DNA from 4 places in the Bradyrhizobium sp. 215_C5_N1_1 genome. Region 1 is predicted to be linked to each of the others. Evidence: predicted binding sites of a transcription regulator. Region 1 holds the regulator's gene; each other region holds the start of a gene.
The links. Region 1 encodes PhoB, which activates phosphate uptake and scavenging genes when phosphate is short. Its sites were predicted from a motif close to TGTCATNNANCTGTCAT; they were not measured.
Positions count from the first base shown of each region.

Region 2: the regulator PhoB is predicted to act here: its motif matches at 3,588-3,604, upstream of AB7G19_RS02030 (DUF2794 domain-containing protein).
Region 3: the regulator PhoB is predicted to act here: its motif matches at 2,621-2,637, upstream of AB7G19_RS07055 (YdcH family protein).
Region 4: the regulator PhoB is predicted to act here: its motif matches at 5,202-5,218, upstream of AB7G19_RS30665 (inorganic phosphate transporter).

Region 1 covers NZ_CP197228.1:8,542,293-8,549,627, forward strand. The annotation lists gene AB7G19_RS41235 (aspartate aminotransferase family protein) at 1-465, opposite strand, end outside; gene AB7G19_RS41240 (GcrA family cell cycle regulator) at 922-1,434, shown strand; gene phoB (phosphate regulon transcriptional regulator PhoB) at 1,669-2,376, opposite strand; gene phoU (phosphate signaling complex protein PhoU) at 2,392-3,108, opposite strand; gene pstB (phosphate ABC transporter ATP-binding protein PstB) at 3,120-3,941, opposite strand; gene pstA (phosphate ABC transporter permease PstA) at 3,938-4,783, opposite strand; gene pstC (phosphate ABC transporter permease subunit PstC) at 4,785-5,774, opposite strand; gene pstS (phosphate ABC transporter substrate-binding protein PstS) at 5,919-6,932, opposite strand; gene AB7G19_RS41275 (ATP-binding protein) at 7,077-7,335, opposite strand, start outside.
Region 2 covers NZ_CP197228.1:429,340-436,674, reverse strand. The annotation lists gene AB7G19_RS02045 (ABC transporter permease) at 1-1,089, shown strand, start outside; gene AB7G19_RS02040 (Bax inhibitor-1/YccA family protein) at 1,360-2,151, shown strand; gene AB7G19_RS02035 (GNAT family N-acetyltransferase) at 2,476-3,003, shown strand; gene AB7G19_RS02030 (DUF2794 domain-containing protein) at 3,152-3,523, opposite strand; gene AB7G19_RS02025 (DUF1223 domain-containing protein) at 4,101-4,877, opposite strand; gene acnA (aconitate hydratase AcnA) at 5,095-7,335, opposite strand, start outside.
Region 3 covers NZ_CP197228.1:1,507,620-1,514,954, reverse strand. The annotation lists gene AB7G19_RS07065 (sensor domain-containing protein) at 1-905, opposite strand, end outside; gene AB7G19_RS07060 (NAD(P)/FAD-dependent oxidoreductase) at 1,108-2,211, shown strand; gene AB7G19_RS07055 (YdcH family protein) at 2,353-2,535, opposite strand; gene AB7G19_RS07050 (YdcH family protein) at 2,865-3,071, shown strand; gene AB7G19_RS07045 (hypothetical protein) at 3,199-3,417, shown strand; gene AB7G19_RS07040 (hypothetical protein) at 3,439-3,690, shown strand; gene AB7G19_RS07035 (GGDEF domain-containing protein) at 3,753-4,379, opposite strand; gene AB7G19_RS07030 (hypothetical protein) at 4,312-4,515, shown strand; gene purE (5-(carboxyamino)imidazole ribonucleotide mutase) at 4,608-5,096, shown strand; gene AB7G19_RS07020 (5-(carboxyamino)imidazole ribonucleotide synthase) at 5,093-6,199, shown strand; gene aqpZ (aquaporin Z) at 6,236-6,958, opposite strand; gene rpsU (30S ribosomal protein S21) at 7,223-7,335, shown strand, end outside.
Region 4 covers NZ_CP197228.1:6,361,562-6,368,896, forward strand. The annotation lists gene AB7G19_RS30640 (error-prone DNA polymerase) at 1-50, opposite strand, end outside; gene AB7G19_RS30645 (Y-family DNA polymerase) at 47-1,633, opposite strand; gene AB7G19_RS30650 (ImuA family protein) at 1,536-2,318, opposite strand; gene AB7G19_RS30655 (putative DNA modification/repair radical SAM protein) at 2,482-3,717, shown strand; gene AB7G19_RS30660 (UdgX family uracil-DNA binding protein) at 3,717-5,159, shown strand; gene AB7G19_RS30665 (inorganic phosphate transporter) at 5,268-6,896, shown strand; gene AB7G19_RS30670 (M20 aminoacylase family protein) at 6,973-7,335, opposite strand, start outside.

The DNA.
Region 1 (7,335 bases):
CGGGCCAAACCCTTCGAGATATTTTGCCGAACCGGTCGCGGCGAGCGTTGCCAGCGTGCGGCCGTGGAAGGCGCCTTCGAAGGTGATGATGCGGTAACGTTCCGGATGACCCTTGGAGAAGTGATGATGGCGGACGAGCTTGATCACACCTTCCAGCGCTTCGGCGCCGGAATTGCAGAAGAACACGAAGTCCGCGAAGCTTTCGTTGCACAGACGCGCGGCGAGCTTCTCGCCGTCCGGGCTCTGGAACAGGTTCGACATGTGCCAGAGTTTGGTGGCCTGCTCTTGCAACGCTTTGACCAACGCAGGGTGAGCATGGCCGAGCGCATTCACCGCCACGCCCGAGGTGAAATCGAGATAGCGATCGCCATTGGTCGCAATCAGCCAGCAGCCTTCACCGCGCTCGAAACCGAGGTCGGACCTGGCGAAAACGGGGAGCAAATGCGGCGCTGCGCTGTTAGTCATGACGATCACTTGAATGTTGCGGACGGCGTGAGCGTGCATTGCGCAACGCACCATTGACCGGCCCGGAAAACGAAACGTGCCGCCTTTTAAGGGCGGCACGCGAGACTATCTTATGCCTGGTGAAACCGGTGTCAATGCCGCCCGGAAAGCCTCGCGAAACGCAGAATCCGTAGTCTTGCGGTGGCGATTTTGCGTATTTCCGCCACGGAACATGTGGAAGCGAGTCGGCGGACTCTTGCGCGTGAGTCACGCCATATTGTAGCGTTTGGCTTGTCAGATACGACATCTCGTGCAGCAGTTCTGATCCTCTAAGTCCTCATGTACCGGCGTAAGCGTTCGGGCGCATCTGGTGCGCCCGGCGAGCCTTAAGGGATTCTGGCGGCACGGGTTTTTCGAAGCTTAGGCATTCGCCGTGCGGCCGCCAGGATGGCAGGCGCCGGCGAAGGAAAGGGTGCAATGACCGTTTTGACCTGGTCGGATGATCGCGTCGAGCAGCTGAAAAAGCTCTGGGAGGCCGGGCTTTCGGCCAGCCAGATCGCCGCTGAACTCGGCAATGTGACCCGCAATGCCGTAATCGGCAAAGTGCACCGGCTCGGCCTGTCGGGCCGCGCCAAGAGCCCTTCATCGGCAGCGCCGCGGCCGCGCAAGGCACGCCCCGCCCAGCACATGATGCGGGTGACCCGCCCGATCGCGCGCGGCAACACCGCGCTGGCGCAAGCCTTCGAAGTCGAGGTCGAGGCCGAACCGGTCACCTACGACAACGTCGTGCCGATGAGCCAGCGGCTGTCGCTGCTGGAGCTGAACGAGGCCACCTGCCACTGGCCGGTCGGCGATCCCTCGAGCCCGGATTTCTTCTTCTGCGGCGGCAAGGCGCTCTCCGGCCTGCCCTACTGCGCCCAGCACTCGCGCGTGGCGTATCAGCCCGCGGCCGATCGCCGGCGCGCGCCGGCGAAGCCGGGTCCGCGCTGAGGTATCGGATTAGCTGACTACGAAGACGGCGCCGTCACGCGATGACGGCTCAACTCACTCGGTGTCGTCCCTGCGAACGCAGGGACCCATAATCCCGGCGCGTAGTTATTGCGCGGGATGATCACTCCGAGTCTTCGCCAAACCACTCCCTGTGGTTATGGGTCCCTGCGTTCGCAGGGACGACATCGAGGATGCGGTGGCAGCCCGCTAAATCACGTCTGCCACAGCAACCCCTTACGCTTGCTCCGCCTTCGCAAAGCGATCGTCCAGTGCGTAGCCCGCGCCGCGGACGGTGCGGATCGGGTCCTGCTCGCGGCCGAGATTGAGCAGCTTGCGCAGGCGCCCGATATGGACGTCGACGGTGCGCTCGTCGATGTAGATGTCACGGCCCCAGACGCTGTCGAGCAGCTGCTCGCGCGAGAACACGCGGCCGGGATGCTCCAGGAAGAACTCCAGCAGGCGATATTCGGTCGGGCCGAGATCGATCGGCCGGCCCGAGCGCGCCACGCGACGCTTGTCGCGGTCGAGCTCGATGTCGCCATAGGCGAGCACGGTGGCGAGCCGCTCGGGGCTGGCGCGCCTGAGCAGGCCCTTCACGCGTGCCAGCAGCTCCGGGACCGAGAACGGCTTGACGATGTAGTCGTCGGCGCCGGTCGCAAGGCCCCGCACCCGCTCGCTCTCCTCGCCGCGCGCGGTGAGCATGATGATCGGGAGCTGCTTGGTCTCGGGCCGGGAGCGCAGCCGCCGGCACAGCTCGATGCCGGAGAGGCCCGGCAGCATCCAGTCGAGCACGATCAAATCGGGGATGTGCTCCTTGAGGCGGGTGTCGGCATCGTCGCCGCGCATCACCGTCTCGACGTCATAGCCGTCGCCTTCGAGGTTGTAGCGGAGAAGCTCGGTGAGAGCTTCCTCGTCCTCAACCACCATAATGCGTGCGCCCATGGTGTTCGTCGCTCCTTAAGTGTTCGGGACCGTCGTGGCGAAGGTCGTCATGTCGCCCTTCGGCCGCTTGTCGGTGATCGCCTGGCCCTCGATCATGTAGAACACGGTCTCGGCGATGTTGGTGGCGTGGTCACCGATGCGCTCGATGTTCTTGGCGCAGAACATCAGATGGATGCAGAACGAGATGTTGCGCGGATCCTCCATCATGTAGGTGAGGAGCTCGCGGAACAGCGAGGTGCAGATGGCGTCGACTTCCTCGTCGCCCTTCCACACCGCCATTGCCGCCGGCAGATCGTGCGCGGCATAGGCGTCCAGCACCGACTTGACCTGTTGCTGCACGAGGTCGGTCATGTGCTCCAGACCGCGGAACAGCTTGAGCGGATGGAAATCCGTCTCCAGCGCCGCGACGCGCTTGCCCATGTTCTTGGCGAGGTCGCCGATCCGCTCGAGATCGGTCGCGACGCGCATGGCGCCGACGATCTCGCGCAGATCCACCGCCATCGGCTGGCGGCGCGCGATGGTGAGAACGGCGCGCTCCTCGATCTTCTTCTGGAGCGCGTCGAGCTCGGCGTCGATGGTCACGACGCGCTGGCCGAGCGCGACGTCGCGGCGGATCAGCGCGTCGACGGAATCGACGATCATGCGCTCGGCGATGCCGCCCATCTCGGCGACCAGGCGCGTGAGTTCCTGGAGGTCGGTGTCGAAGGCCTTTGCGGTATGTTCAGAACCCATGTTCCGTCTCCTCAGCCGAACCGGCCGGTGATGTAATCCTGCGTGCGCCGGTCGGTCGGCGACGTGAAGATCTTGCTGGTGTCGTCGAACTCGATCAGCTCGCCGAGATACATGAAGGCGGTCTTGTCGGAGACGCGCGCCGCCTGCTGCATGTTGTGGGTGACGATCGCGATCGTGTAGTTCTCGGACAGCTCCTGGATCAGCTCCTCGACCTTGGCGGTCGAGATCGGGTCGAGCGCCGAGCAGGGCTCGTCGAACAAGATCACCTCGGGCCGCACCGCGACCGTGCGGGCGATGCAGAGGCGCTGCTGCTGGCCGCCGGAGAGCGACAGGCCGGAGGCGTTGAGCTTGTCCTTGACCTCGTTCCACAGCGCGCCGCCGCGCAGCGCCTTCTCGACGCGGTCGTCCATCTCGGACTTCGAGATCTTCTCATAGAGACGGATGCCGAAGGCGATGTTTTCGTAGATCGTCATCGGGAACGGCGTCGGCTTCTGGAACACCATGCCGACGCGGGCGCGCAGCAAATTGAGGTCCAGCTTGGGGTCGAGGACGTTGGTCTGGTCGAGCATGAGCTGACCGGTGACGCGCTGGCCCGGATAGAGGTCGTACATCCGATTGAAGATGCGCAGCAGGGTCGACTTGCCGCAGCCAGACGGGCCGATGAACGCCGTGACGCGGTTGGTGCCGAGCGCCAGATTGATGTTCTTCAGCGCGTGGTGCTCGCCGTAATAGAAATTGAGGTTGCGCACCGTCACCTTGGCCGGAGCTTCGGGCAGCACCGGCGCCTGGGGCAAACCACCGGCCGCGCTCATCGATACGGAAAGATCACTCATTTTGCGGTCCTCTCGGCGCTCAGAATGCGCGCGCCAATATTCAGGGCAAGAACGGTCAGGGTGATGAGCAGCGCGCCGCTCCAGGCGAGCTGCTTCCAGTAGGCGTAGGGGCTCTGCACGAAATTGTTGATGGTGACCGGCAGGTTCGCCATCGTCTTGTTCAGACCCAGGCTGAAGAACTGGTTCGACAGCGCGGTGAAGAGCAGCGGCGCGGTCTCGCCGGCGACGCGGGCGGTGGCCAGCATCACGCCGGTAATGAGGCCCGAGCGCGCCGCGCGATAGGCGATGCGCTTGATCACCAGCGAGCGCGGCAGGCCGAGCGCCGAGGCCGCCTCACGCAGTGCGTTCGGCACCAGCAGCAGCATGTCCTCGGTCGTGCGCAGCACCACCGGGATGACGATCACCGCAAGCGCGAGGCAGCCGGCAATCGCCGAGAAGCCGCGCATCGGCACCACCACCGCACCATAGATGAACAGGCCGATGATGATCGAGGGCGCCGAGAGCAGGATGTCGTTGATGAAGCGGATCACCGAGGTCAGGCGGTCGTTGCGGCCGTACTCGGCGAGATAGGTGCCGGCGAACAGACCGAGCGGCGCGCCGATGCCGACGCCGAGCACGGTCATGATGATCGAACCCACGATGGCGTTGCGCAGGCCGCCCTCGGTCGAGCCCGGAGGCGGCGTGTCCGCAACGAAGAGCTCCAGGTTCAGGCCGGCAATGCCGTTGTAGAGCAGCGTCATCAGGATCAGCGCGAGCCATGTGACGCCGAAGGCAGCGGCAGCCAGGCAGAGCACACGGATGACGATGTCCATGCGGCGGCGGCGTGCGTAGATCGGGTTCATGTTACTTCCCCGCCTTCTTTTCAAGACGCATCAGCATCAACCGTGCAGCCGCGAGCACGAAGAATGTCAGCACGAACAGCAGCAGGCCGAGCAGGATCAGGCCGGACTGGTGCAGGCCGTCGCTTTCGGCGAACTCCGATGCGATCGCCGCCGAGATCGTGGTGCCCGGGGCGAAGATCGACGACGAGATGCGGAACGAGTTGCCGATGATGAAGGTCACCGCCATGGTCTCGCCGAGCGCGCGGCCGAGCGCCAGCATGACACCGCCGATGACGCCGACGCGGGTATAGGGGATCACCACGCTGCGCACGACTTCCCAGGTGGTGCAGCCGACGCCGTAGGCGGCTTCCTTGAGCACCGGCGGCACCGTCTTGAACACGTCGACCGAGATCGAGGTGATGAAGGGCAGCACCATGATGGCGAGGATCAGCGCCGCGTTGAACAGGCTGAGATAGGACGGCGGGCCTGCGAAGATCGCGCCCAGCACCGGGATGCCGTCGAAGATCTTGATCATGAAGGGCTGGAACGTGTTGGCCAGGAACGGGCCGAGCACGAAGAAGCCCCACATGCCGTAGATGATCGAGGGAATGCCGGCGAGCAGCTCGATCGCCATGCCGATCGGGCGGCGCGCCCATTGCGGGCAGAGCTCGGTCAGAAAGATCGCAATGCCGAGACCGACCGGAATGGCGATCGCCATCGCGATGAAGGAGGTGATGAGCGTGCCGTAGATCGGGCCGAGCGCGCCGAGCACGGGCGGATCTGCCGACGGCGCCCAGCGCTGCGTCCACAGGAAGGCGAAGCCGTATTCCTTCATCGCCGGGAACGCGCCGACGATCAGCGAGATGATGATGCCACCGAGGATGAGGAGCACCGAGATCGCGGACAGCCGCGTGATCCAGTAGAAGGTGAGGTCGCCGAGCTTGAAGGCGCCCAAGGCCTTGGCGCGGTCATACGGTCCGGCGTCGTCGATTACATCGCTCTGAACGGCCATCTCTGCCACGCCGATCCCCTGTGCCCGTTTGATATACGCTTGTTGTCGGTCTTGTTGTTGGTCTTGCGCTCCGGATGCGGCGCGAGGCCGATCCGGAGCGGAGGTCTTGTGAGATCCCGGCGCCCAGTCCGGGACACAGAGCGCTTAGCTCTTGATCTCGGCAGCCCAGGTCTTCTCGATCAGTTGGACGACCGGGTCCGGCATCGGGATGTAGTCGAGCTCTTCAGCCGCCTTGCCGCCGCTCTTGAAGGCCCAGCGGAAGAACTTGATGGCTTCCTGCGAGGCTGCCTTGTCGGTGGCATCCTTGTGCATGAGGATGAAGGTCGCCGCCGTGATCGGCCAGGACTTGTCGCCGGGCTGGTCGGTCAGGATGACGTAGTAGCCGGGAGCCTTGGCCCAGTCGGCGTTGGAAGCGGCCGCCTGGAAGGCTTCGACCGTCGGCTGCACCGGCTTGCCGGCCTTGTTGACGAGGCCGGTGTAGGTCAGCTTGTTCTGCTTGGCATAGGCGTACTCGACGTAGCCGATCGAGTTCTTGGTCTGGCTGATGTTGCCCGACACGCCTTCGTTGCCCTTGGCGCCGACGCCGACCGGCCACTCGACCGCGGTGCCCTCACCGACCTTGCTCTTCCAGTCCGCGCTGGCCTTAGCGAGATAGTTGGTGAAGTTGAAGGTGGTGCCCGAACCATCCGAGCGGCGGACCACGGTGATCGCGTCCGACGGCAGCTTCACGTTCGGATTGAGCTTCTTGATCGCGGCGTCGTCCCACTTGGTGATCTTGCCGAGATAGATGCTGGCCAGGGTCTCGCCGTCGAACACCAGCTCGCCGGGCTTCACGCCCTCGATGTTGACGACCGGAACGATGGCGCCCATCACCATCGGCCACTGGACGAGGCCGTCCTTCTCGAGCTGCTCGGCCTTGAGCGGCGCGTCGCTGGCGCCGAAGGTCACGGTCTTGGCCTGGATCTGCTTGATGCCGCCGCCGGAGCCGATCGACTGGTAGTTCAGACCGTTGCCGGTCTCCTTCTTGTAGGCGTCAGCCCACTTGGAATAGATCGGGAACGGGAACGTCGCACCGGCACCCGTGATGTCGGCAGCAAACGCCGCCGTCGCCGATGCGGCGACCAAGCCGGCAGCGACGATAGTTTTGATGAAATTCATGGTGGTCTCCATACAGGGGAGCGAAGCGCCATCCGCGCCCGATCGCGCTCCCCGTGCCGCCCCTTTAGGAGCGGTCGGCTGTGCTTTTACGAAGGTTTCGTGACAGCTGGATGACACGGCCAAGCGATTGAAATCGCTTGAATATCAGGTCGAGGCCGCGGTCTTCGCCTGGGGAAAACAGGCCGTGAAAACGGCGCCCTGCTTGGGCACGCTCTCGATCAAAAGCCGGCCGCGATGGCGGTTAAGAATATGTTTCACCAGCGATAATCCGAGCCCCGTCCCGCCCTGCGAGCGGCTGTCACCGACGTCGACCCGGTAGAACCGCTCGGTCAGCCGCGGCAGATGCTCGGGCGCGATGCCGGGGCCGAAATCGCGGACCATGACCCGGATTTCCTGAGTTCCA
Region 2 (7,335 bases), 8.1 Mb from region 1:
CTGTCGCTCGGGCTGGGGCTCGCCGTGCTCGTGACCATCACCCAGATCGACGGCAATCTGCGCCGGCAGTTCCTTGCGGCGCTCCCCGAGCACGCGCCGTCGTTCTTCTTCATCGACATCCCGAGCACGCAGGCCGAGCAGTTCGACGGCTATCTGCGCCGGATCGCGCCGGGCGCAAAGGTCGAGGACGTGCCGATGCTGCGCGGGCGCATCGTCGCCGCGCGCAGCGTGCGTGCCGAGGACCTCAAGCCCACCACCGATTCCGAATGGGTGCTGCAAAGCGACCGCGGCCTGACCTATACCGCCGAGCTGCCGAAGGGCTCCAAGGTGGTCGAGGGCGAATGGTGGAGCGCCGACTATTCCGGCCCGCTGCTGGTCTCGATGGAGAAGAAGATCGCCGACGGGCTCGGTCTCAAGCTCGGCGACGAGATCGTGGTCAACGTGCTCGGCCGCGACATCCCGGCCAAAATCGGCAATCTGCGCACCATCGACTGGCAGGGCATGGGCATCAATTTCGTGCTGGTGTTCTCGCCCAACGCCTTCAAGGGCGCGCCGCACACCCATATCGCGACGCTCACCGAGGCCGGCGGCACTGCGGCCGGCGACGGCAAGATCATCAGGCAAGTCGCCGACACCTATCCGATGGTGACGAGCGTGCGCGTGCGCGAGGTGATGGAGACGGTCGGCTCGGTCGTGACCAATCTGGCGCTGGCGATCCGCGGCGCCAGCGCGGTGACCCTGATCTCGGCGATCCTGGTGCTGGGCGGCGCGCTCGCCGCCGGCCACCGCCACCGGGTCTACGATGCGGTGATCCTCAAGACCCTCGGCGCGACCCGGCTGCGGCTGCTCGGCGCCTATGCCCTTGAATACCTGCTGATCGGACTTGCCACCGCGGTGTTCGGCGTGATCGCCGGCAGCGTCGCGGCCTGGATGATCGTGACGCGGCTGATGACGCTGAGTTTCGTCTGGCAGGCCGGCAGCGCGGCCGGCGTGGTCGCGGCGGCCTTGGTCGTCACGGTCGGACTTGGGCTCGCCGGGACGCTGCTGGCATTGAACAAAAAGCCCGCCACGGTGTTGCGGAATTTGTGACAAATGGTAGCGGGCGACCCCGCGATGTCGGAATCGCACGATTCCAGCGATTAACCACGTCTGCTCGCCAGGATTGCGGGCGAGGGCGACATTCAGCCGCGCGTGGACGGTTGCAGCGAATGTGTTAGTTTCCCACATATCCAATGGGTTCGGACCCCCGATTATGAGCCAGAATTTAGTCGGCACAGATCGGTATCCGAGATAGAATTTGACGAACCGGCGGCATGGCGACCCTCATGCCGGACCGGGCTAACCAACGGGAATTCGACCATGTCGGACCTAGACCGTAACTACGCTTCTCCTTTCGGCAGGGCCGCCGGGCGTGTTGACGCCGCGACGGTCGATGCCGGCCTGCGCGCCTATATGCTGCGCATCTACAATTACATGAGCATCGGCCTCGCCATCACCGGCCTGGCCGCGCTCGGCGTCTATATGGCCGCCGTGACCGACGTTCCGACCCCGGAAGCCGTCCGCGTCGGCAAGCTGTTCCTGACGCCGTTCGGCTACGCGATGTTCGTCAGCCCCCTGAAGTGGCTGTTCATGCTCGCGCCGCTCGCGATGGTGTTCGTGATCTCGGCGGGCATCAACCGTCTCGCCCCCTCGACCGCGCAGATCCTGTTCTGGGTGTTCGCGGCGCTGATGGGCATCTCGCTGTCCTCGATCTTCCTGGTGTTCACGCACACCTCGATCGTGCGGGTGTTCTTTATCACCGCGGCCACGTTTGGCGCACTGAGCCTCTACGGCTACACCACCAAGCGTGATCTGACCGGAATGGGCTCGTTCCTGTTCATGGGCCTGATCGGCATCATCATCGCGAGCCTGGTCAACCTGTTCCTGGCCAGCACGATGCTGCAGTTCATCGTGTCCGTGGTCGGCGTGCTGGTGTTCGCCGGCCTCACCGCCTGGGACACCCAGCGGCTGAAGAACGACTACATCTACGGCTACGCCTCGGCCGGCGGTGACATCGCAGAGCGTGCGGCCATCACCGGCGCACTGTCGCTGTACCTGAACTTCATCAACCTGTTCACGCTGCTCCTGCAGCTCCTCGGCCAGCGCGACTAAGCGATCGACCGAGCGAGCGGATACGAACCCCGGCCGAGAGGCCGGGGTTTTTGTTTGGGCCGGGATGCGCGACACGCCCGTAGCCCGGATGGAGCGAAGCGCAATCCGGGACAGGCCTATCTGCGGATACGACGGCCCCGGATTTCGCTGCGCTCCATCCGGGCTACGAGCGTCACCTCTCTCCTCGTCCTTGCGAGCGCAGCGAAGCAATCCAGAGCCCCTCCGCGGGCGCATTTCTGGATTGCTTCGCTGCGCTCGCAATGACGGCGGAGAGGCGGCTTCGCCCCCTTCCAGCCGTCCCGGGAAGGCTTTAGTCTTCCTCCCATGTCCGCACCTGAGATCAGGCCCGCCATTGAGGCCGACCTTCCCGCCATCACCGCCATCTACAAGCAGGCCGTCCGCGAGGGCACCGCGACATTCGAGCTGGCGCCGCCGGATCTGGCCGAGATGACGCGCCGCTACCGCGCGCTGATCGACGGTGGCTATCCCTATTTCGTCGCCATCCTCGATCGTAGCGTCGCCGGCTATGCCTATGCCGGCGCCTACCGGCCGCGGCCGGCCTACCGCTTCACGGTCGAGAACTCGATCTATCTCGATCCCGCGTTCCACCGCCGCGGCATCGGCTCGTTGCTGCTGGAGCGGCTGATCGCCGAATGCGAGGCGCGCGGCTTCCGCCAGATGATCGCGGTGATCGGCGATTCCGCCAATGCCGGCTCGATCGGCGTGCACACGCGCGGCGGTTTCAAGATGATCGGCACGCATCCCAATGTTGGCCTGAAATTCGGCCGCTGGCTCGACACGGTGATGATGCAGCGGGATCTGGGCGAGGGCGCGAGTACGGTGCCGAAATAACCTCGGTCTCGTAGGGTGGGCAAAGCGACTTGTCCGCCGTAGCTCGGAGAGCGAAGGCGGAAGCGTGCCCAGCATGCCCGGTGATTGAGGAAAGATGGTGGGCACGGCGCGGTGCGCCTTTGCCCACCCTACGGCACCGTCCGTAAGGCTAAACCACCGCCAATTTTCGATCGATCACCAGCAGCACGCGCTCGAGCTCGTGGCCGCGGCGCAGGATCAGGCCGGTCGCCGAGATCACGCTGTACATGCCCTGCTTGCGCGCCAGCCGCGGGTCCTTCTCGATGCGATAGATCGGCACCTCCGAGGCGCGGCGGAAGACCGAGAACACCGCGCGGTCCTTCAGGAAGTCGATGGCATAGTCGCGCCACTCGCCGTCGGCGACCATGCGGCCGTACAGGTTGAGGATGCGGTTCAGTTCCAGCCGGTTGAATGTCACCCGGTTGGGTTGGGCATTCGCAGCGGTGGGGCGCGCCACGGCGCGCTGCTCGCTCGGATCGGCATCCTCCGGCGTCAGACTCATCGAGCGCCTCCTCATCTCGCGGCATGATCGCATCCGCGAAGGACCGTCCCCGGAACCGCGGATCATGACAATTGCATGATCGCGCCAACTGTTCCCCGCCGCAAGGGGCTCTTCACTCAACTGATTGAATCGGGTGCGAATCGGAGCACACGCAGGAGTGGAATTCTGTCGCGGCAAACCGTCACGGGATCGTTAGAAGGAATCTTGATATCGCCGCTTTTCCGCCAAGCGCCTGCCGCCCTGCATTGCGAAAAGACCTGTGTGCGTTGACCCGGTCCTTTCGGTTCCGGATTCCTCAGCCCCCAGCCCCCCGGGGCCGTCAGGATCGGGTCTGTACGCGCGACAAGGAGGGCCAACGCAAGTTGGTCCTTTTTGGTTTGTGCCGAGATGTTTCCGGCACGACCAACTTCTCTCTGATTAACGCGAAGACAACTCTCACCCCTCATCCTGGGGAGCCGCGAAGCGGTGACTGCATGGTTCTCGCGGCGATGCGTAGCATCGTCCGCCTCGCGCGCGAGGGCGCGCTCCTCACCATGAGGCGTGAGAGCGAGTGCGACGCTAGCGAGAGAAATCGGATCTAGTGCAGCGACGTGTAGGCTGCGCCGAGCATCGCACCCGGCTTCTCACGGCTGCCGTCCTGGACATAGACCACAGCGCCGTCGACGCCGTCGCGCGTGAGATTTTCCAACGGCACCGTCCAGCTTTCCGGACGCCCGTTCCAGTCGCCGACCTTGAGCAGGTTGCGCACGACGTTGTGATAGGTGATCTGCTGCCCGCGGTTTTCGCCACGGCTGATTGCGATCGGCACCGATTTCGTGATCGAGCAGATCCAGACCTCACCGTGCGAGGCCGCCGACTCCTTGCTCGCCGCCACCGAGACGTTGATCTGCTTGCCTGCAAGCGACATCGTCACCGGCACGCTCATTACGCCTGTGCCGTTGTCGGTCTTGCCGATCGCGCTCTCGATGCCGGCGCGATCGCTGCCGATGACATGCGTCGAACCGTTGACCACGACTTGCGGCGTATAGACCTCGCGGTCGCCGCGCATGCGCGAATAGGCGCGCTGCCGCGCCGAGAAGCGCGAATCCGCAAGCGTGTCCTTCCAGCCGAGATAATCCCAATAGTCGATCGGCATGCTCAGCGCGATGATCGACGGGTCGTTGGAGAGATCGCCGATGACCTGGTCGGCGGGCGGGCAGGAGGAGCAGCCCTGCGATGTGAAGAGCTCGACTACGGCGCGAGGATCAGCCTCGGCGGGACGGATGACGGCGACGATGGCGCAGATCCCAAGTGCTCCCGACCAGAGTGCACCGGACCAGCGCGAAACCAGATTAGAAGCCATCATTGCAGTCATGTTGAACGTCACACCTCGCACGCGTGGGGGAAGATCCTATCGCCTGATGGTCACCGTAGTCTTACGGGCATCGTACATTCAACCGTCCGGGGCGAGGTTTTCCGCCGGGCGGAACCATCGGACGCGTGTTCTAACGCACGAAGGCGGCCTTGTGATAGGCCGCCCTCGTTTAACCTTCTACTCACGTCGCGGTGAGCCACCGTTCACAAATTCGCGCTTAGGCCGCGAGCTTGCGCAGCACGTAGTGCAGAATGCCGCCGTTCCGGTAGTAATCGAGCTCGTCCAGCGTATCGATGCGGCAAAGCAGCGAAACCCGCTGCAACGAACCGTCGCCGGAGACGATCTCCGCGGTCAGCTTCTGACGCGGCTTCAGGTCGCCGACCAGGCCGCGCAGCGTGACCTTCTCGTCGCCCTTCAGGCCGAGCGACGACCAGGAGGTGCCCTCTTCGAAGGTCAGCGGCAGCACGCCCATGCCGACCAGGTTGGAGCGGTGGATACGCTCGAAGCTCTGGCAGATCACGGCGCGGACGCCGAGCAGGCGCGTGCCCTTCGCAGCCCAGTCGCGCGAGGAACCGTTGCCGTATTCGGCACCGGCGAACACCACCAGCGGCACCTGCTCCTGCTGGTACTTCATCGCGGCGTCGTAGATCGACATCTGCTCGCCGTCGGGCCAGTGCTTGGTGAGACCGCCTTCCGGGATATTTCCGTCAGCGCCCTTCAGCATGAAGTTCTTGATGCGGATGTTGGCGAAGGTGCCGCGCATCATCACTTCATGGTTGCCGCGACGCGTGCCGTACTGGTTGAAGTCGGCCGGACGCACCTGGTGTTCGCTGAGATATTTGCCGGCGGGCGAGGTGAGCTTGATCGAACCGGCCGGCGAGATGTGGTCGGTGGTGATCTTGTCGCCGAACATGGCGAGGATGCGCGCCTCGATGATGTCGGTGACCGGCTCCGGCTCCTTCTTCATGCCATCGAAATAGGGCGGGTTCTGCACATAGGTCGAGCTCATGTTCCAGCGATAGGTCTCGCTCTCGACCGTCTTGATCTTGCGCCAGTTGGTGTCGCCCTTGAACACGTCGGCATACTTCTTCTTGAAGATCGACGCGGTCACGAACTTCTTCATGAAGGCGTTGATCTCCTTCGTCGTCGGCCAGATGTCCTTGAGGTACACCGGCTTGCCGTCCTTGCCTTCACCGAGCGGCTCGACGGCGAGGTTCTTGGTGACGCTGCCCGCGAGCGCGTGGGCGACGACCAGCGGCGGCGAAGCGAGATAGTTCGCCTGCACGTCCGGCGAGACGCGGCCTTCGAAGTTGCGGTTGCCGGAGAGCACGGCGGCCGCGACGATGCCGTTGTCGTTGATCGACTTCGAGATCTCCTCGGGCAGCGGACCGGAATTGCCGATGCAGGTGGTGCAGCCGAAGCCGACCAGGTTGAAGCCGACCTTGTCGAGATCGGCCTGCAGACCTGAATCGGCGAGATAGGCCGCGACCACCTGGCTGCCCGGGGCGAGCGACGTCTTCACCCACGGTTTTGCCTTGAGGCCCTTCGCGGCAGCGTTGCGCGCAAGCAGGCCGGCACCGATCAAGACGCTTGGATTCGAGGTGTTGGTGCAGGAGGTGATCGCAGCGATCACGACGTCGCCATGACCGATCTCGTAGTTCTTGCCGTCGACGGCAAAGCGCTTCCCGGGCTCTTCGGTCTTCTTGTACTCGGTTCCGAGCGCGAGCGAAAAGCCTTCGGCGACCGACGGCAGCGCGATGCGGCCTTCGGGACGCTTCGGACCGGCCATCGAGGGCACGACGTCGCCGAGGTCGAGGGTCAGCGTTTCCGTGAACACCGGATCGGCCGACTTGGCGGTGCGGAACAGGCCCTGCGCCTTGGCATAGGCCTGCACCAGCGCGACGCGCGCCGGAGCGCGGCCGGAGGTCTTGAGGTAATCGAGCGCAGCAGCGTCGACCGGGAAGAAGCCGCAGGTCGCGCCATATTCCGGCGCCATGTTGGCGATGGTCGCCTTGTCGGCGACGGACAGGTGATCAAGGCCGGGGCCGAAGAACTCGACGAACTTGCCGACCACGCCGAGCTTGCGCAGCATCTGCGTCACGGTCAGCACGAGGTCGGTCGCGGTGACGCCTTCCTTCATCGCACCCTTCAGCTTGAAGCCGACGACGGTGGGCAGCAGCATCGACAGCGGCTGGCCGAGCATGCAGGCTTCCGCCTCGATGCCGCCGACGCCCCAGCCGAGCACGGCGAGACCGTTGACCATGGTGGTGTGGGAGTCGGTGCCGACCAGCGAGTCGGGATAGGCGACCTCGAAGGTGCCGGTCTTCTTGCCGACCGTCATCTTCTCCTTCTTGGTCCAGACCGTCTGGGAGAGATATTCGAGATTGACCTGATGGCAGATGCCGGTGCCGGGCGGCACGACCGAGAAGTTCGAGAACGCCTTCTGGCCCCACTTCAG
Region 3 (7,335 bases), 7.0 Mb from region 1:
ACCACGATCCGGATCGAGGCAACCATGCGCCGTTCACCGGCGCGGTCGACCTCGAATTCATTGCGGAACTGGCCGTCCGGCGAATTCAGTGCCGCCTTGTCGGCCGCCTCGATGCTGGCCGTCGAGATGGGCGCGAACAGCTCCCGCGCATTCTTGCCGACGGCGTGGTCGCGCGAGAACCCCCAGAACCGTTCATAGGCGCTGTTGGCGAAGATGTAGCGACCGTCCTCGATATTCTTCGCGGCGACGCAGGCCGGCACGTGGTCCAGCACGGTTTCCAGGAATTGCTTGGTGGAGGCGAGCTGCCGTGACAGCTTGCGCTGATCGCTGACGTCCAGATGCGTCGCGACCGAGCCGCCGTTCGGCAACACGAAATATTTCACCAGGATGGCGCGGCCATCAGGCAGTTCGGTGATCAGGCCGTTGGGGCTCGCCGCCTTCTCGTAGAACTCATCGTCGGAGACACCGCCGAGGACGTCGCGCTTGCGCCTGAGTTCGAGGATGTCGTAGCCGGTCATCCCGGTCCACAGATCCGAGCGCGCCAGGCCGTAGATCTCGAGATAGCGGTCGTTGCAGAACATGATGCGTCGTTGCGCATCCGTCATCACCACGCCCTGGTTGAGATTGTTCATGGCGGAGGAGACGAAGGCGTTGCGCCGCAGCTGCAAGCGCTTGGTGCGGCGCAGCGAGGAATGGATCCACAGCGCGATGGCGGCCAGGAACGCACAGACGACGATGCCGCCGATCAGCGCTTCCCAGACCAAATTGGGATCGAGCTTGCCTGGTGGCGCGAAGCTGTCCGAGAGCGCAAAGGCGCGCGCAGGCGCGACCGCGCTGCCCAGGCACACGACGGCCTGCACAGCAATCGGAAGCGTGCTGCCCACGTGCCAGTTCTTCTCAGCCATCAGCCACCCGCGCTTTCAACGTCGGATTGTCTGGCTTCACGGGTTTGGATCGGGTAAACGCCTGTACGCGCAACAGAAAAATGTGACGCCAAATACGGCAATTGCCCTGACATGATAAATGCTTCCTTAATGGAAAACGGCCCGGTGCCGTGGTTCTCAGGCCTGATGCCACCGATACTTTCAATGGATACACTGCACAACCATGGATAGGGTCGACTGCGTCGTCATCGGAGCCGGCGTGGTCGGGCTCGCGGTGGCTCGAAAGCTTGCCCAGACCGGGCGCGAGGTGATCGTGCTCGAGGAAGCCGAGGCCATCGGCACCATCACCTCCTCGCGCAACAGCGAGGTGATCCATGCCGGGATCTATTACCGCGCCGGGAGCTGGATGGCGCGCATGTGCGTCAGCGGCAAGCATGCGCTGTATCGCTACTGCGGCGAGCGCGGCATCCCGCACAAGAATTGCGGCAAGCTGATCGTCGCGACCAGCGCCAAGGAGACCGAGAAGCTGCAATCGATCAAGGCGCATGCCGAGGCCAATGGCGTGCTCGACATGCAGCTGCTCACTGGCGAGGCCGCGCGCGCGCTGGAGCCGGCGCTCGCCTGCGACGCCGCGCTGCTCTCGCCATCGACCGGCATCATCGACAGCCACGCCTACATGCTCTCGCTGCGCGGCGAGGCCGAGGCAGCCGGCGCGGCCTTTGCATTTCACACCCCGCTGGTCCGCGCCAAGGCAGCCGGCGATGTGATCGAGATCGAGGCCGGCGGCGAAGCGCCGATGACGCTGCAATGCGGCCTGCTCGTCAACGCCGCCGGGCTCTCGGCGACAACGGTCGCACGCCACATCGACGGCATGCCGATCGACCGGATTCCACCGGCCTATCTCGCCAAGGGAAACTATTTCAGCTGCAACGCCAGGGCACCGTTCTCGCACCTGATCTATCCGGTGCCCGAGCCTGGCGGGCTCGGCGTGCACCTGACGCTGGACATGGCCGGGCAGGCACGCTTCGGCCCCGACGTCGAGTGGATCGAGACGATCAATTACGAGGTCGATCCATCACGCGCCGAGCGCTTCTATCCGGCGATCCGGAGATACTGGCCGACGCTGCCCGACGGCGCGCTGATGCCGAGCTATTCAGGCATTCGCCCGAAGATCGTGCCGCCGGCGGTGGCCACGCAGGATTTTCTGATGCAGGGCCCGCGCGATCACGGCGTCGAAGGCCTGATCAACCTGTTCGGCATCGAATCGCCGGGACTGACGTCATCGCTCGCGATCGCGGATCACGTCGCTGAGCTCGCAGGCATCTAGGGGATTTTCCATCGGAGCGGAAAGGCTCCAAGCGCCGCGCAAATAACTTTGCACGCTGCGCACCTTCATGCAGGGATGAGCACAATAGCTCTCACCCCTGCATGAAAGGGTAAGTTCAACTCTACACTGTTACAGGGGTTACTAGTGGAGCGTGTCGCCGGTGTGCTTCAAACGCTCGATCTGGTCCTTGACCATCAACTTCCGTCGCTTCAACTCAACAATTTGCAGGTCGTCTGTTGAAAGGTGCACGAGAGCTTCGTGCAATTCGTTTTCGAGCGTTTTGTGCTTCCGTTCCAATTCAACCAGATGTGCCTGAATTGTCATTCGAAACCTCCTCGGTAGGGGGAAACCTTGGATTCGATCCGGACAAACAAGTGTACATCACCGATTCGTTCTGTCGATATGTATCCGTCGTCGCAGCGTCATTTTTGAAAATTCATATGTAACGAATCGTGAGTAAGGAACCACGCTGGAAAAATCCATGATATCAATGTGCTTGCGCAACGCCGCAACGAATCGTCGAAATATCTTGCGAGAGTTCGGTGAGCGGCGGCCCGAGATCGCTTGCGATCACGGCGCGCAAGGACGATAATTTCCACAGGGCATCCACAGCCTTGAATCTCACGCCCATCGGGTTTTCGGCCACCGCGAACATGACCAATGAAGACGAGCGTGAGCTCGAAGCCGAGCTCACCCGGTTGCAGCAAGAACACCGAGATCTCGACGCCGCGATCGATGCGATGCATCAATCGCCTGCCCCCGACCTGTTGCGGTTACAACGGTTGAAGAAGCGCAAGCTGTTGTTGCGCGACCGTATCGCGTTCATCGAAGACCAGATCACGCCGGACATCATCGCCTGATCCGCGAGGCCCTTTTCGTGGCAGCTCGCCGCATCCGAATCCGCTTGACTCGAAAAGAACAAAATAGGAACATTTGGGCATCCCACCGCCCCAGGAAACGCCCAGGAAACCCCCGAGGACAACGCAGATGTCGGCAACCGCCCTTCTCGACAACAGCCATTATGAACAGGCCTGCGACCAGGCGATCGCGATGTGCGACGGCAATCTGCGCAGCACCATCAAGGCGCTGATCATGGCCAACGAATATCTGGAAGCAGAGCTGGAAGAATTACAGGCGGCGATTTCAGCCGGCTGCATTCCCGAGACCGCACGCAGCAAGGTGCGGAGCAACAGCAGCGCCGCCTGAGTTCAACATCGGAGCAACGCCATGTCGGATGTGACCTACTACGTTGCAATGCCCTTCCTGATCGATGCCGACGGATCGCCTGTCGCGGGCGCCGCGGAGGAATGCCAGAGCTCGGCGGCCGCGTTGCGGCGCGCCGAGATCCTGGCGCACGGTGCCGGCCATATCGGCGCGGTTGCGTTCAGCCGCAGCGGCGATCCCATGACCGGCGAATTCGGCGACGCCACGCTGCTGCGCAAATTCGGCAACGTGCCGGAAGATCTGGCCACGCTGTAAGGGTTGTTGCTTGAGCATGATCTCCGCGCAACGCGGTCCGCATTTGTCGCGAAGATCGTGCCCTAGTTGCTGACCAGCCTGATCAGCGGCTCGTGCCGCCGGTGCGCCTTGCGCACATACATGGCGGCATCAGCCTCCTCCAGCGCGCGGCCTGCATCGGACTGCGCCCCCAGCAGCGCGACACCTGCGGAGGCGCCCGCGGTCACGCGCTGACCGCGAAAGGCAAACGACAATTCGTCGATCGCCTGCTCGAAGGTCGCGGCCTTCGCCTTGGCGTCGGTCTCGCTGAGATTCCAGAGCAGCAGCGCGAACTCGTCGCCGCCAAGCCGGCCGACCACGTCCGAGGCGCGGACCTGCCGCGTCAGGGTGGCCGCAATCGCCTTGAGCACCTCGTCTCCGGCGGCATGGCCGAAGGAATCGTTGATCGGCTTCAGGCGATCGACGTCGAGGACGATCAGCGCGCCGCTGGCGCGGTAGCGCTTCATGTAGGCGATGGCGCGCGCGAGCTCGCGCTCGAAGCCGCGCCGGTTCGGAATCTCGAGCAGGAAATCGGTGTCGGCCGCAGCTTCCAGTTCCACAACCCGCCGCTCCGCCTCCTTGAGCTTGCTCCGCAAGCCGCGGATGGTCGCCCTGGTGTCGTCGGCGGCCGACGCTCCGCGCCGCGCCGGCTTGGCCGAGCGCTTCGCCAGCCGCCTGGGGGCGGCTTTGGAGCGGCTGGCGCTGGCTTTCCGGCCCTTTTTGGCCTTCGCAGCGCTTGCCCTTTTTGGTTTCTTCATGGGCATCCTGCTCAATGAAGGCTTGCGGGGATTCACCAAGACAGGATAGTGCATTCCCTTCTCCTTGCCACCGCCTTGCGAGCCACCGGCCGGAACCGTTAATCTGGCCTATCTTTCTGTTTTCCGAGCACAATTGACGTCATGACCGCGCCGATCGCCATCATCATGGGAAGCCAGTCGGACTGGGAGACGATGCGGCATGCCGCCGACACGCTCGCAGCGCTCGGCGTTGCCGCCGATACCCGCATCGTTTCGGCACACCGCACCCCCGACCGGCTGTTTGCATTCGCCAAGGGTGCCAAGGCGGCAGGCTACAAGGTCATCATCGCCGGCGCGGGTGGCGCTGCGCATCTGCCCGGCATGGCGGCGGCGCTGACGGAACTGCCCGTGTTCGGCGTTCCCGTCGAATCCAGGACGCTCAAGGGCATCGATTCGCTCTATTCGATCGTGCAGATGCCCGCGGGCATCCCGGTCGGCACCCTCGCCATCGGCAAGGCCGGCGCGATCAACGCGGCGCTGCTTGCAGCTTCAGTGCTCGCATTGTCCGACCCGGCCCTGTCCGACCGCCTCGCCGCCTGGCGCAAGGCACAGACCGAGGCGGTTGCGGAGCGCCCGGAGGACAAGGCGTGACTGACGCAAAGCAGGTGAAGCTGAAGCCCGGCGACACCATCGGAATCCTCGGCGGCGGACAATTGGGGCGGATGCTGGCCATGGCTGCGGCGCGACTCGGCCTGCGCTGCCAGGTATTCTCGCCCGATCCGGACTCGCCCGCCTTCGACGTCGTGCTGAACGCGACCTGCGCCGAATATGCCGACGTCGAAGCGCTCGAGCTGTTCGCCAACGACGTCGACGTCATCACCTACGAATTCGAGAACGTGCCGTCTGCCGCCGCGATGGTGCTGGACGCGCGCCGCCCGGTGCTGCCCAACCGCAAGATCCTCGAGACCACCCAGGACCGGCTCGCCGAGAAGGATTTCGTGACGAAGCTCGGCATCGGCACCGCAGCCTATGCCGACGTCACCTCGGTCTCCTCGCTGCGCGAGGCGATCGTCAGGATCGGCCTCCCTGCGGTGCTGAAAACCCGCCGCTTCGGCTACGACGGCAAGGGCCAGGCCATCATCCGCGAGGGCGACGACATCGCCAAGGTGTGGACCAGCCTCGCCACCAAATCGGCGATCCTCGAAGCCTTCATCCCGTACGAGCGCGAGATCTCCGTGATCGCCGCGCGCTCGGCGACGGGCCAGGTCGAGTGCTTCGACGTCACCGAGAACGAGCACCGCGACCACATTCTGAAGATATCCCGCGCCCCCGCACAGATTCCGGATGCGCTCGCGGAAGAAGCGCGCAGCATCGCCGGCAAGATCGCCGGCGCGCTCGATTATGTCGGCGTGCTCGCGGTGGAGATGTTCGTGCTCGCCAACGGCACCGGGCCGAAGGTGCTGGTCAACGAGATCGCCCCGCGCGTGCACAATTCCGGACACTGGACGCTCGACGGCGCCTCGGTCTCGCAGTTCGAGCAGCACATCCGCGCCATTGCCGGCTGGCCGCTCGGCAAGGCCGTGCGCCACGGCGAAATCGTCACCATGACCAATCTGATCGGCGACGAGATCAACGATTACGAGAAGTGGCTGAGCGTGCCGGGCGCGACCGTGCACATCTACGGCAAGGGCGCACCGCGCCCCGGCCGCAAGATGGGCCACGTCACCGAAGTCAGGCCGACGAAGGGCAAGTAGCGGGACCGCGGCGCATGCCGCAATCCCGCCTTTCGATCAGGCCGTCTTCACGCCCGCGACGACGCCAGAGGGCTCCTCGCTGAGCCAGCGATAGAGCACCCCGCCCAGCGCGCCGCCGATCAGCGGCGCGACCCAGAACAGCCAGAGCTGCGCCAGTGCCCAGCCGCCGACGAACAGTGCGGGCCCCGTGCTGCGCGCCGGGTTCACCGACGTATTGGTGACGGGGATGCTGACGAGATGGATCATCACCAGCGCGAGCCCGATCGCGAGCGGGGCGAAGCCTGCGGGCGCGCGGCCATGGGTGGCGCCCATGATGACGAACAGGAACATCATGGTCATCACCACCTCGGTGACGAAGCAGGCGATCAGGCTGTACTGGCCGGGCGAATGCGCGTCGTAGCCGTTCGACGCAAAACCCTTGCTGACGTCGAATCCGGGAGCACCGCTGGCGATTATGTAAAGCAGCTGGGCGGCAACGATCGCGCCGCAGACCTGTGCGATCACGTAAGGCAGGATCTGTCCCGCCGGGAAGCGTCCTCCGGCGGCAAGCCCGACGGTGACGGCCGGGTTGAGGTGGCAGCCCGAGATGTGCCCGATCGCATAGGCCATGGTGACGACGCTTAAGCCGAACGCAAGGGACACGCCGACCAGGCCGATTCCGACCTGCGGAAAGCCGGCGGCGATCACCGCGCTGCCGCAGCCTGCGAATGTGAGCCAGAATGTGCCGATCGCCTCGGCAGCGTATTTCTTCATATCCATGTGACGTCTCCCCTAATTCCAGGAATTTCCGGAGCAAAGCTCCGGGAACTGCCCCACCCTTGGCGCCGAATCACCCAAATCGGGGCCGCACGGAGGTATTTTCGCCTTATTTAATGGCTGAACTTGGCCCGAAAACCTGCTTGGCAGGTGGACATCGCGGGTTTTGTCTGATACATCCGCGCCCTCAAGGTTAAGGGCTTGTGCGTTTCGCCATCCCCTTTGACTTACCAGAATTCAAATCCGATCCACTGAAGAGGATGCCGCGTGCAGGTTCTCGTTCGCGATAACAATGTCGATCAAGCCCTCAAGGCGCTGAAGAAGAAGATGCAGCGCGAGGGAATTTTCCGCGAGATGAAGCTCCGCGGTCATTACGAGAA
Region 4 (7,335 bases), 2.2 Mb from region 1:
AAGGAGAAGTTGGTGGTGATGCCGATCTCGGCATAAGCGGGCGTGGTCATGCGAAGAGACCGTGCACATACCAGTTGGGGGGAATGGGTTTGCCTTCGTCGTCGAACACCTCTCCTTCGTAAAGACCGTCGCGAAAGATCCAGAAGCGCAGGCCTTCGGCATCCTCGATGCGGAAATAATCCCGCGTCAATTGCTTGCCGTCCTGCCGCCACCATTCCATCGCGATGCGCTCGGGCCCTTCCACCCGCACCACCGCATGCAGCGCACGCCGCCAGGTGAACTGATGCGGCGGGCCGTCCGGCACGGTCGCGAACGGCACCTTGATCGGCTCCGGTCTGTCGAACAGCCGCAGGGGGCGCAGCGGCGGCTCGCTCTCGGCGCGCGCCGGCCATTCGGCCTGCATGGCCACGGCGAGATGGTGCTGGGCAGGCGCGGCCAGCACCGCACATTCGGGGATATGGGTATCCTCAGGCAAATGCACGACGACGCGCTTTCCGCCGATGCGCGCGGCGATGCGGTCGATCAGCGCGGCGAGCTCGTCATTGTCATGGACATGGGCGTCGAGATCGCGCTGCTCCTGCACCACGATCTCGGTGCGGCTCGCCGACAGCCGCACCATGTCGAAACCAAAGCCGGGATCCAGCGGATCGGCGAGCGCATCGAGACGTTCGCGAAACAGCCGGTCGATGACTTTGCTTTGCGTCACCGGCCGCCCGGTCTCGACCATGATCGCGCGCACCACGCCGTCGGTACGAAAGAAGGCGGCTTCCAGGCGCCGCGCGCCCTTGCCCTGCTTCTCCATGGACGCGATCAGCGTGTCGGCGAGCCGCGACAGCGTCAGCGCGATCATGGTGTCGGTGGCGATCGGTTCGGCAAAGCGCTTCTCCACGATATAATCCGGCAGCGGTTTGCGCGGATTGATCGGGGCATCGCCATGCCCCTGCGCATGCGCGAGCAGCGTGGAGAACCGCGCGCCGAACCGCGCCGTGATCTCATGCGGCTCGCGCGAGGCGACATCGCCGATGGTTTTCAGGCCGGCGCGGCGCAGACCAGTGGTGATGGCCTCGCCCGCACCAAGCGCGGATACCGGCAGCCGGCTGATCGCCGCCGCCTCCCCGCCATCGGCGACGATGGTGCCGGAGGCCTGCCGCGTCAGCGTGCGCGCACAGACCGAGGTGCCGGCGATCGCCGCGCTGACGGCAAAACCCTGACGGGCGAGCGCGCGGACGAAGGTCTGCAACAACGCAGCCTCGCCGCCGAACAGATGCGCGCAGCCGGTGATGTCCAGAAACAGCCCGTACGGCGGATCGAGCGCCACCAGCGGCGTGAAGCGGTCGCACCAGTCGGCGACGTCGCTGAGCGTCTTCGCATCGGCCACGACATCGGCGTCGAACACTTTCAAGTCCGGACACATCGCCCGTGCATTGGCCAGGGGCTGGCCGATGTGCAAGCCGAGGCGCTCGGCGGCTTCGTCCAGCGCATGGATCACCAGCGCATTGTTGTCCTTGATGACAACGATGCTCGGATCATTGGTCTTACCCAGCGCGCCGAAGAACCGCTGAATCCGATCGATGGGCAGGCGCGGCAGCCACAGGCTGAGGATACGTCGACGGTTCAGAGAACTGGCACTCATCACATTTCCATTCCATGATCCACCGGCCGCACGGGCCATGACGATTGCGCAAGAGTTCGGCATCGAAGCGCGGCGCGCCCCAGGAGCTCCATGCCGGGCCCGGCGGCGAATGCGCCGCGCGCAACATCCACCGCGTCTCCGCGGTCGAGGGCAGCGGCTGCGCGGCCATCCGCAACATCAGGCCGGTGACACCGGAGCCTTGCGCGGCCAGTGTCAGCTTGCGGCTCGCCACGAGATCGAACTGCCGCGTCTCACCCCAGAGCTCGAGCACAACGGCGCCAAGCGCGTCGCAGGCGAGCGCATCGGCCGAGGTCCGCAACGCGCTCTCGACATCGGCGGCGCGCACCATCACCACGCGGCGCGGATCGAGACCGATCTCGGCAAGCCCGCTCATCGACAGCGCGCCGGTCTCGAGTTCCGAAAAATCCTGCCGCACCCACAGCAGCGGCCGGCGCCGCGAGACACGCCCCGCAAGCCCCATGACAAAACCCGTCGCGGCGGTTCCCTGCCGGCCCTCGCAAAACACCTCGTGGATCACCGCGCGCGCGAGCCCGCCCTTCAGCGCGCTGTCGACCTCGTCGTGGCCGAGCGCGACGCGATCGTGCTGATGCACGACCTCCGCCGTCTCGATGCGCTCGATCTGGCCGCGCAAGGTCGCAAGCGCGTTCATCCGTGCGCCGCTCATATACGCCGCTCCTTCAGAGGTGATTGCCGAGGTTCTCAAAAATAAGAACCTACGGCTGGCTCATTTGTTCATGATATGTTCTAATATAAAGCTAACAGCGGCCGGGGAGTCAATCGAATTGGTGCTCATCCGGATTCGTAAGCTGAATCAAAGGGATTCCACGATGGACGTACAACGCAAGCTGGAGATTCTGGCTGATGCCGCCAAATACGACGCGTCGTGCGCCTCCAGCGGCACCGAGAAGCGGGATTCCAGCGATGGCAAGGGCATGGGCTCGACCGCGCCGGGCATGGGCATCTGCCATTCCTACGCGCCGGACGGACGCTGCATCTCGCTGCTCAAAGTGCTCCTGACCAACGCCTGCAATTACGACTGCCTTTATTGCGTCAACCGCGCCTCCTCCAACGTGCCGCGTGCCCGCTTCACCATCGACGAAGTGGTCAAGCTCACGCTCGACTTCTACCGGCGCAATTACATCGAGGGCCTGTTTCTCTCCTCCGGCATCATCCGCAGCCCCGACTACACCATGGAGCAGGTGGTCAGCGTCGCGCGCAAACTGCGCGAGGAGCATCACTTCCGCGGCTACATCCATCTCAAGACCATTCCCGAGGCCGACGACGCGCTGATCGCGGAAGCCGGCAAATATGCAGATCGCCTCTCCATCAACATCGAGATGCCTGAGGAGACGAGCCTGCAGCAATACGCACCGGAAAAGGATGTGCGCGCGATCCGCCGCACCATGGGCCGGCTGCGGCTGAAGCTCGACGAGGCCGAGGAAAACCGCAGCACAAAGACGAAGGCCAGGCCGCAGCGCTTCGCGCCCGCCGGACAGAGCACACAGATGATCGTCGGCGCCGACGCGGCCTCTGATCACACCATCCTGCACACCAGCTCCAATCTCTATGGCTCCTACCGGCTGCGGCGCGTCTATTACTCCGCCTTCAGCCCGATCCCCGATGCCAGCCGCGCTTTGCCTCTGGTACAGCCGCCGCTGCTGCGCGAGCACCGGCTTTACCAGGCCGACTGGCTGATGCGGTTCTACGGTTTCGACGTTGCGGAGATCGTTGACGACAGCGCGATGCTGCCGCTCGACATCGATCCGAAGCTCGCCTGGGCGCTGCGCCATCGCGACCGCTTCCCGCTCGACGTCAACCGCGCCAGCCGCGAGGAGCTGTTGCGCGTGCCGGGCTTCGGCACCAAGGCGGTCGAACGCATCATCGCGACGCGGCGCACCACCACGATCCGCCTCTCCGATCTCGCGCGGCTGCATGTGCCCCGCAACAAGGCGCTGCCATTCATCGTCCTCAGCGATCACCGGCCCGCGCCGCATCGCCTCGACGAGGCGCGGCTGATCGAACGGTTCAAGCCGAAGGCAACACAATTGGGGTTTGGCTTCTGATGCAGTACATCACCCTCGACACCGAAACCGATTTCGACGGCTGGCGCAAAGCCGCGCGTAGCCTCGTGCTGCATCATGTGCAGCCAACCGATGTCACCTGGACCGTACAAGGCGGCGAAGCCGAGCTGTTTGCACCGCCCTCCCCGTCTCCGATATTTGAGGTGAACGACAGCACCTTTAACGTCTCGGCAAAATTCGTCGATCTCGCCAAGGCCGCGATCCTGCATCGCGACGGCGAGCGCTTTGCGATCCTCTATCGCCTGCTCTGGCGATTGAAGGACAATCACGATCTCATCGAGGTCGCGACCAATCCTGATGTCGCGCAAGTCACCGCCATGGCAAGAGCAGTCCATCGCGACGAGCACAAGATGCATGCCTTCGTGCGCTTCCGCGAGATCGGCCGCGAGCGCGCGGCGCATTACGTCGCCTGGTTCGAGCCGGAGCATTACATCGTCGAGCTTGCCGCGCCGTTCTTTGCCAAGCGCTTCGCCGACATGCCATGGTCGATCCTGACACCCGATCTGTGTGCGCATTGGGATGGCCACGCGCTCTCGTTCACGTCGGGCGTGAGCAAGAGCGAAGCACCCGGCGAAGACCGGCTCGAGGAAACCTGGCGGCGCTACTACGCCAGCATCTTCAACCCGGCGCGGCTGAAGGTGAAGGCGATGCAGACGGAGATGCCGAAGAAATACTGGAGGAACCTGCCCGAGGCGTCGATCATTAAGCCCTTGATCGAGGACGCCGAGCGCATGACCGGCGCCATGATCGCCAATGCCGCAACCGATCCGCACAAGCCCCAGAAGCGGCCGGAGGCTCCGATGCCACGCAAGCTGGCTGCCGACGATCTCGAAGCGCTCCGCGAGGAGGCCGCGCACTGCCGCGCCTGCCCGCTCTACAAGGACGCGACGCAGACCGTGTTCGGCGAGGGCCCGAAAGACGCGACCATCATGCTGGTCGGCGAGCAGCCCGGCGACAAGGAAGACCTCGCCGGCCACCCCTTCATCGGCCCGGCCGGCCAGATGCTCGACCGTGCGCTTCAGGAAGCCGGCGTCGACCGCAACAAGGTCTACGTCACCAACGCGGTCAAGCACTTCAAATTCGTGCCGCGCGGAAAGATCCGTCTGCACCAGAAGCCGGCGACGCCGGAGATCCGGGCGTGCCGGCAATGGTACGAGCGGGAAGTTTCGGCAATCCAGCCCGAGCTCATCGTGGCAATGGGCGCCACCGCCGCGCAGAGCGTGTTCGGCAAGATCACCCCGATCGGCAAGACCCGTGGCCGGCTCATAGATATGCCCGAGGGACGCAAGGCACTGGTGACGGTGCACCCGTCCTATCTGTTGCGGCTGCCTGATCCGGAAGCCAAAGTGCTGGAATATCAGCGCTTTGTCGAAGACCTGAAGATTGCCGCCAGTTTGCAGAAGAAAGCCCCACGCGCCGCCTAAATACTGGCGAATACTGGTGGGAAAGCGACTTTAGGACGCAGTTGTCATCCAGCCTTCAAATCCATCGCGGACAATAGCCCCTTCAAATTAGTTAAGGGGCGTCCAAAAATGACAGACGTTGCATTCGACCGTGCGGTAGGCGATCCGACGCCCGTCCAGCCGGCTTCCAGGCCAAATCTCGACAAGGGTTTTAACCCGCTCACGATGATCCTGTTCTTCGGCATCCTTGCCGCAGGCCTGCTGTTCGTTGCCTACAGCATCTATGTCGACGTCAACGCGACCGGCACGAAGGTGACGACCTTCCTGCCCTACATCCTCTTGTTCGTCGCGCTGCTGATCGCGCTCGGCTTCGAATTCGTCAACGGCTTCCACGACACCGCCAACGCGGTGGCGACCGTGATCTACACCCATTCGCTGCCGGCTGAATTCGCGGTGATGTGGTCGGGCTTCTTCAACTTCCTCGGCGTGCTGCTGTCCTCCGGCGCGGTCGCGTTCGGCATCGTCTCGCTGCTGCCGGTCGAGCTGATCCTCCAGGTCGGCTCCAGCGCCGGCTTCGCCATGGTGTTCGCACTCTTGATCGCCGCGATCATCTGGAACCTCGGTACCTGGTATTTCGGCCTGCCCGCCTCCTCCTCGCACACGCTGATCGGCTCGATCATCGGCGTCGGCATCGCCAATGCCGTCATGCGCGGCCGCGACGGCACCTCGGGCGTCGACTGGAGCAAGGCCACCGAGATCGGCTACGCGCTGCTGCTGTCGCCGCTGTTCGGTTTCATCTGCGCCGCCGTGCTGCTGCTGCTGCTCAAGTTCATCGTGCGCAACCCTGCGCTCTATGCCGCGCCCGAAGGCAACAAGGCGCCGCCGCTCTGGATCCGCGGCCTGCTGATCGCAACCTGCACCGGCGTCAGCTTCGCCCACGGCTCGAACGACGGCCAGAAGGGCATGGGCCTGATCATGCTGATCCTGATCGGCACCGTGCCGACCGCTTACGCGCTCAACCGCGCGCTGCCGGAGAGCCAGGTCGCCCAGTTCCAGAAGGTCTCGGAGGCCGCCTCCAAGGTGATCGCGGCCAAGGGCGCCGGTCACTCGATCATCGGCGATCCTCGTCCTGCGGTGACGCAGTACATCACCTCGCACCACATCAGCGAAGGCACCTACCCCTCGCTGTCGGTGCTGGTGAAGGATGTCGGCGACCAGGTCGCGAAGTACGGCTCGCTCAACAAGGTACCGGCGGAAGTGGTCGGCAACACCCGTAACGACATGTACCTGACCTCGGAAGCGATCCGCTTCCTGATGAAGGACAAGGAAAACGACCTCAACAAGGAAGAGGTCGCGACCTTGAACGCCTACAAGGGCGGCCTCGATAGCGCCACGAAGTTCATCCCGACCTGGGTGAAGGTCGCCGTCGCCATCGCGCTCGGCCTCGGCACCATGGTCGGCTGGAAGCGCATCGTCGTCACCGTCGGTGAGAAGATCGGCAAGACCCATCTCACCTACGCACAGGGCGCCTCCGCCGAGCTGGTCGCCGCCGCCACGATCGGCGCCGCCGACGTGTTCGGCCTGCCGGTCTCGACCACCCACGTGCTGTCGTCGGGTGTCGCCGGCACCATGGCCGCGAACGGCTCGGGCCTGCAGATGGCGACCATCCGCAACCTGCTGATGGCCTGGGTGCTGACGCTGCCCTGCGCGATCGCGCTGTCGGCCACGCTGTATGTGATCTTCTCGCGGATCTTCTGAAGCCGATCACGCGCCTCAAAGACAAAGGGCCCGTGCGATGCACGGGCCCTTTTCGTTTGTGGTTCGGGGGGCGGCGTTAAGACGCCGCGAGCGATTCCTCGACCAGCTTGACCCAATAGGACGTGCCGAACACGATCGCCTCGTCGTTGAAATTGTAGGCTGGGTGATGCAGGCCGGCGCTGTCGCCGTTGCCGCAGAAGATGAACGCGCCGGGCCGCGCTTCCAGCATGTAGGCGAAATCCTCGCCGCCCATCAGCGGCGGCATCTCGTGCACATTGGCCTCGCCGGCAACGTTCCTGGCGATGCGCCGCGCCACCTCGGTCTCCGCAGCGTGGTTGTTCACGACAGGGTAGTTGCGCTTGTAGTGCAGGTCGATCTTGGCGCCGGTGATCTGCGCCACGCCCGCCACCACCTCGTGCACGCGCTTCTCGACCAGCTT